DNA from 3 places in the Rhizobium sp. NLR10b genome. Region 2 is predicted to be linked to each of the others. Evidence: predicted binding sites of a transcription regulator. Region 2 holds the regulator's gene; each other region holds the start of a gene.
What was found. Region 2 encodes LexA, which represses DNA repair genes until DNA is damaged. Its sites were predicted from a motif close to TGTTCNNNNTGTGTTCNG; they were not measured.
Positions count from the first base shown of each region.

Region 1: ruvC (crossover junction endodeoxyribonuclease RuvC) is a predicted target of LexA. The motif match lies at 1,404-1,421, and genes of this name have one in related genera.
Region 3: HJB91_RS15985 (ImuA family protein) is a predicted target of LexA. The motif match lies at 901-918, and genes of this name have one in related genera.

Region 1 is NZ_JABDWV010000005.1:272,410-274,676, reverse strand. It holds gene HJB91_RS10250 (methyl-accepting chemotaxis protein) at 1-1,220, opposite strand, end outside; gene ruvC (crossover junction endodeoxyribonuclease RuvC) at 1,463-1,972, shown strand; gene HJB91_RS10240 (AbrB/MazE/SpoVT family DNA-binding domain-containing protein) at 2,029-2,267, shown strand, end outside.
Region 2 is NZ_JABDWV010000007.1:210,894-213,160, reverse strand. It holds gene HJB91_RS13780 (VOC family protein) at 1-447, opposite strand, end outside; gene lexA (transcriptional repressor LexA) at 643-1,362, shown strand; gene HJB91_RS13770 (ComEC/Rec2 family competence protein) at 1,343-2,267, opposite strand, start outside.
Region 3 is NZ_JABDWV010000008.1:293,944-296,210, forward strand. It holds gene dinB (DNA polymerase IV) at 1-525, opposite strand, end outside; gene HJB91_RS15980 (hypothetical protein) at 529-789, opposite strand; gene HJB91_RS15985 (ImuA family protein) at 964-1,725, shown strand; gene HJB91_RS15990 (DNA polymerase Y family protein) at 1,646-2,267, shown strand, end outside.

The DNA.
Region 1 (2,267 bases), on a different contig from region 2:
GTGCCGATCTCATCCTTGCGGTTCAGGCTGCCGATCTCGCTGTCGAGCTTGCCGTCGGCGACGTCGCGAGTCACACCGGCAAGCCGCGCCAGCGGCGAAAACAGGAAATTGGTGACGAGCCCGGTCGCGATGGCCATGACGACGAGCACGCCGATGCCGATCATCGTCAGCAAAGTGGCGATCTCGATCGAGCCGGCATTGAGCTCGCTGAGCAGGACGCTCTCGACCACGAGGAAGCGGTCGCCGCGATAGTCGATGCCACGGACATAGGCGCGGGCCGCGCCATCCGCCCGGTCGAAATCAGCCACGATCATCGCGGAGCTAGCAAGCGCGTCCTTGATGAAAGTGAAGGGGGTGGCATCGAGGGTCGCAAGCTTCCCCCCGGCATCGAGGGCGATAGCGGAGCCATCGCTGGAGACGATCGCAGCCCGCGCGGTGCTGCCCTGCACGATGCCCTTGGCAAGAATGCTCGAGATGATGTCGTCGCGCACCTTGAACAGGATGATGCCCTTGGCGGCCCCGAGCTTGACGATGGGCACGGCATAGAAGATCGCGGGTTTACCGCTTGCCGCATCGACACGAAGGCCGGAGAAGCCCGTCGGCGCGGCGTCATCCGTCGCCTTGGCGGTATTCTCGACCGCCTTGGCGAATGCGATGCCGGCGCCGGTTGTCTTCCAGGCGTCCGACTTCAGATTCTCCGCGAAGTCGTCGTCCTTTTTGTAGGAATAGAGCACGCTACCGTCGAGATCGGCGATCAGCAGATCGCTGAAAGCGGTGTTTTCGAGGTCGCGGGCAACTTCGCCCTGCGTCTGCTCATGGTTTGAATAATAGAACCCGCTCGGCCCTTCCGGCTTCATCAGCTTCTCGCGCTGGTCGGCCGGGTTGGGATTGCCCGTGATGAAAACCTTCTTCAGCTCGGCGCGAGCATCCCCCGAAGTCTTCTGGATTGTCTTCCAGCCGCTCTTCAAGCTGGTGATCGACATCTGCAGCGCCTCGATGCGCGCGATGGAATTGGCCTGGTTCTCAAGCTGCGCCAGTTGGTCCTGCAACATGTCGCCACGGAAGATCAGCACGCTTTCCTTGGCCTTCAGCGCCTGCTCGTCGGATATGCGGCTGCTGGCGAAATAGGCAAGCACGTCGATGACCGCGATCGACAGCACGGTCAGCAGGATGAAAGTGGCAATGACCTTGAAGGACAGGGACTGAAATCTCTGAGCCATATACAATGAACCCTTCTGAACGGCGCCTGCCAGCCTGGGCACGCGGTGCATCCCCGGCAGGCTGACCTGTCAACAGAACATCGGGGACTTATTCTTGTGGAACGAAGCCCCTCGCACATTCGATGAACTAGAATTCAGGCATCTCTTTTAATTCGCGGTAAATGCGCGCTCTAAAACCTCAGGTGTTTTCGGTTTGTTCACATATCGATGGCACTTATTTCGCAATCGCTATAGGTTGAACCATGCAAAATACGATTCGCATCATTGGCATTGATCCCGGCCTCCGCCGCACAGGCTGGGGAATCATCGACACTTTAGGCAATTCCCTGAAATTCGTGGCATCGGGAACGGTGACCTCCGATGGCGACATGGACCTCGCCTCCCGCCTCTGCCAGCTGCATGACGGGCTCGCCGATATCGTCCACGCTCACAGGCCCGATGAAGCCGCCGTCGAACAGACCTTCGTCAACAAGGACGCCGTGGCGACCCTGAAGCTCGGCCAGGCCCGCGGCATCGCCATGCTGGTACCTGCACGCGCGGGACTGCCGGTCTCTGAATATGCGCCCAACGCCGTGAAGAAGGCGGTCATCGGCGTCGGGCACGGAGAAAAGCAGCAGATTCACATGATGTTGAAGATTCTGATGCCGAAGGCCGAATTCAAGGGCGATGACGCCGCCGACGCCTTGGCGATCGCCATTTGCCATGCCCACAATCGCGGCGGCCACCGGATGCGCCAAGCGTTGGCAGGATAAGGCGTTCTTGACATGTTCCTGCGGTAAGGATAATTCTTACTTTGAAGGAGCCTCTGATGCGTGTCACATCCAAAGGTCAGGTCACTATTCCCCGCGATCTCAGGGAGCTTGCCGGCATCGAGACCAACAGCGAGGTCATTTTCTCGATTGAGGGCGGCAAGCTCGTTCTCTCGCCGAAGAACGGCAAGCAGGAAGTCGAGGATAGAGGTCGGCTGGACCGTTTCATCGAGACGATCCGTCGTCTGGAGGGAACCGGCGATCAGGAAATCGATGCCGAAGATCTCATGTCGATGAC
Region 2 (2,267 bases):
CAGATCAGCTGCAAAGGCCAGCTTGAAGCTGCCGACGGTCTCCGAACCATCCGGCATCCGCATCGGCCGGCTGAATTGCAACATCTCGCCGGCGCTCGCGCCGTTGCTGACAAAGCGCTTATGATCGAGGCCGGCATCCTCGCTGAGGAAGGCCAGCGCAGACAATCCCTCCTCGCCGCAGCGGAAGCGGAAGGCGCGATTGCGGGCGATGAAGACATTGCCGTGGCGGGCCGCTGCCTCGCTCTCCTCGACGCTCGCCACGCCAAGCGGCTCCAGATAGGTCTTGTCGGCGAAAAAGACGCAGGCATTCTCCGTTCCGAAGGGATGGCGCCCATCGGCGGCGACGGTGAAACCGAGCTTGCCGAGCCTCTCACGCGCCAGATCGATATTGACCACCGGCAGCACGACGTGATCCAGCGGATGCGACTTGGCGGAATGCGCGTTCATGATATCCTCCTGAAAGGGGCAAAGATGTGCGACAGCCCCTCCCCGAATGCAAGCGATGTGCGCCAATCCCGTCGAATGAAATTAAAAATCTCGACGAGTTGGCCCGAAGTTTTACGGAAATTTAGCTACTTGCGGAACACATATGGAACATATAGTGTCTGTTCTGGATTTGTTTCAATCAGGGGTCTGACGTCGATGCTCACGCGCAAACAACAGGAGCTTCTCCTTTTCATTCATGAGCGCATGAAGGAATCCGGCGTCCCTCCCTCCTTCGACGAAATGAAGGATGCCCTGGATCTCGCCTCGAAATCCGGCATTCACCGCCTGATCACGGCGCTCGAGGAGCGCGGCTTCATTCGCCGGCTACCGAATCGCGCCCGGGCGCTTGAAGTGATCAAGCTTCCGGAGGCCTATAACCCCAGCCTGCAACAGCGCCGCGGTTTTTCGCCGAGCGTCATCGAGGGCAGCCTCGGCAAACCCCAGCCGGTCGCCGCCCCCGCTGCCGCAAAGCCGGTCGCCGACAACGGCAACTCTGTCTCCGTGCCGGTCATGGGAAGAATCGCCGCCGGCGTTCCGATCTCGGCGATCCAGAACAACACGCATGACATCATCATTCCCGCGGACATGCTTGGCTCCGGTGAGCACTACGCGCTGGAGGTCAAGGGCGATTCGATGATCGACGCCGGCATCTTCGACGGCGACACCGTGATCATCCGCAACGGCAGCACCGCAAGTCCCGGCGACATCGTCGTTGCCCTCGTCGACGACGAGGAAGCAACGCTGAAACGCTTCCGCCGGAAGGGCGCCTCGATCGCGTTGGAAGCCGCCAACCCGGCTTACGAGACCCGGATTTTCGGGCCGGACCGCGTCAAGGTGCAGGGCAAGCTCGTCGGCCTCATTCGCCGTTATCACTGACAGCAGCCGGACCGGATTCGGTAAAACTGTCTTTGCGCCAATCATAGGCGCGATGGCGCATCCATGGCCGCGATAGCGCCTCGAATGCGGTTGCGACCTGCAGGCCGGCATCGGCGAAGCGCAATTCGACGGAACCGGTCCTGCGGAGCGTCTCGCCGGTGAAGAGCGTCCCGCCTGAACGGCAGCTGTTGAAACGCAGGCGGACTGAGGTCACGACGATATCGGCCGTATCGCAGGCCGGGCCGAGATAGGCGGCATTGTCGATGACGGTGACGATATGGCCATTGCCGAGTCGTGATGTGCACCACGCCTTCTTGACGCAGGAAAACCGGTTTGCTTCACCGCCTGCTGCGGCTGCCCGCATCGCTGCGCTCGCTTCGTTCTGCTGATCGCGGGAAAGCCTGACTCGGCGGTCTTCTCCTTCCGGCGGGATAGCCGGACCATCCAGCATCTTCGGTGGAACATGTGTCGGCAGGACCAGCGCTCGCTGCCACTGGTCGAAGATGAAATCCGGCGGGTTTTCACGGTTGGACGCGATTGCCTCAGCCGCAACGACCGCAACCAGACCACCATCCTCCGAAATCACCAGATCCGGCGGGCGGGGAGCCGGCAGCAGCAGTACGGTGAGTGTCGAGACGGCGATGATGGATGTGCCGACATGGCGCAGCCGGGTGCGCAGCAGCGTCAGCAGCAGAAAGCCTGCCACCGCCACTGCGAAATACCAGGCGGGCAAGCGGCCGATGCCGATATCGCCGCCCCAGCCGGACACCGTCTTGGCAACCGCAATCACCAGATCGAGGCCGAATCCGACCGCCGTCCAGAGCGGAGCATCCAGCCCGAAGGGCATGAGCAGCATCGCCAGCAGCCCGGCCGGCATGACGATGAAGGAGATGATCGGCATCGTC
Region 3 (2,267 bases), on a different contig from region 2:
CTTCGGCGTGATGACAGCCTGGCCATTGGGCTTGTTCAGGTCGGATGCCATCTTGGCGAGGAACTTGTTGTAGGAAATCCCGGCCGAAGCATTGAGGCCGCTGACCTGCTTGATCTTCGCCCTGATCTCCTGGGCGATCTCGGTGGCGATCTTCATGCCCTTCAGGTTTTCCGTGACATCGAGATAGGCCTCGTCGAGCGACAGCGGCTCGATCATCGGTGTGTATTCGGCGAAGATCGCGCGAATCTGCAACGAGACCGCTTTGTAGACGTCAAAGCGAGGTCTGACGAAGATGAGGTCGGGGCATTTGCGCTTCGCGGTCACCGAAGGCATCGCCGAGTGAACGCCGAACTTGCGTGCCTCGTAGCTGGCGGCAGCCACCACGCCGCGGGCGGCAGGATAGCCGACGGCAACCGGTAGGCCCCTGAGTTCCGGATTGTCGCGCTGCTCGACCGACGCATAAAAGGCATCCATGTCGATGTGAACGATCTTACGCGGCCGCTCGCTGCCTTCGTCGTTTGTCATCGCCTAGCTTCCATCAGGTCCCTCAGCCAAACATGGGAAGTACGCGCCGCATTTGTCACCCTCCGGCGTCTGCATGCGCTCGCAGCCCATTGCCATGCGGCGGCGGATCACAGCGAAGGTCATGCTGGCTCCAAACACTTTCACCAACAGCTTGCGTTCAAGCGTACAGTGGCGATCGCATTGCGGACAGATGAATTCAATGATCGGCTCACGACGATCCCTCAGTCTCGGATCCAGATCCTCGATAGGCTCCAGTCGCGCCATGTGAAAAAATTCCCATTCACGCCATCGAATTGAATCCGTTCACGGATTTTCTCCATAGGCACTATCGTTCAACTTCCGCGCGGCACATGCGCATTGACTCATTTTCGCTTTTAGAACAAATACAGAACATATTTCATCATCTCAAGCCGAAAACGGGTTGCCGTAAAGGAGATCATGACCGCAGCCGTCGCTACTTCGAATGCCGTTCTCGACGAGTTGCGCGAGAAAATCGCCACCCTAGAAGGGGTAGGCTCGCGCAAACGCAGTGTTTTGCCGTTTGGGGTGCCGGAGCTTGACGCGCAGCTGCCGGGAGGTGGGCTCGCCTATGGCGCGCTGCACGAAGTGGCCGGCGGCGGCAATGGGGCGATCGACGGGGCGGCGGCAGCACTCTTCATCGGCGGCATCGCCGCTCGCACGAGCGGCAAGGTGTTCTGGTGTCTCACCCGCTTCGATCTTTTCTTTCCCGCCCTTGCTCAGGTCGGGCTCCATCCCGACCGCGTCATCTTCGTCGAATGCGACAAGGACGAGACGGTGCTCGCAAGCTTCGAGGAGGCGTTGCGTCATGGCGGATTGGGCGCCGTCGTCGCCGAACTGGTGCGCCTGCCGATGACGGCCTCGCGCCGGCTGCAACTCGCGGCGGAAAAGTCGGGCACGCTCGGCCTGGTGATCCGCCGCTGGCGGCGCCAGACAGAAGCGTCGGATTTCGGCATGCCGACGGCGGCGGCAACCCGCTGGCGGATCTCGGTGCTGCCGTCCGAGCCGTTGCCGGTCGCCGGTGTCGGGCGGGCGCGTTGGCTGGCGGAGCTGATGCGGGTCAAAGCTGGGGAGGGAGGCGAATTCATCATCGGAGCATGTGATGGCCAGGGTCGTATCTGTCTTTCTTTCGACACTGCCGACCGACCGGATCAGGCGGGACGATCCTTCGCTATCGGTTGAAACGCCGCTGGTGGTGATCGCCAGGAGTGGTTCGAAGCGATGGATTGCCGCGGCTGATCTGGCAGCGACCAAACTCGGCCTTCGTCTCGGCACGCCGGCGGCCAAGGCGCAGGCATTGGTCCAAGGCCTGATGATGATCGATGCGGATCCGGCAGCCGATCTCGCGGCGCTGGAACGGCTGACACTCTGGGCATTGTCACAATACTCTCCTGTCGTTGCCATGGATCCTCCTGATGGCATCGTCATGGACATCGAAGGCGCCGATCATCTTCAGGGCGGCGAGGAATTGATGCTGTCCGGCCTCGTCAACCGTCTGCGCGGCCGGGGTCTCGGAGCGCGAGCGGCAGTCGCAGACAGCTGGGGCGCGGCGCATGCGCTCGCCAGAACCACCGATCGTGAGACGATCATCATCCCACGCGGCGAGACCGGCAGGGCTGCGAGTGGGTTGCCGCTGTCGTCGCTGCGGCTGCCGGCGGAAACCGTTGCGAGCCTTCGAACCCTCGGTTTCGCCACGGTCGGCGATCTCGCCGCCATGCCACGGG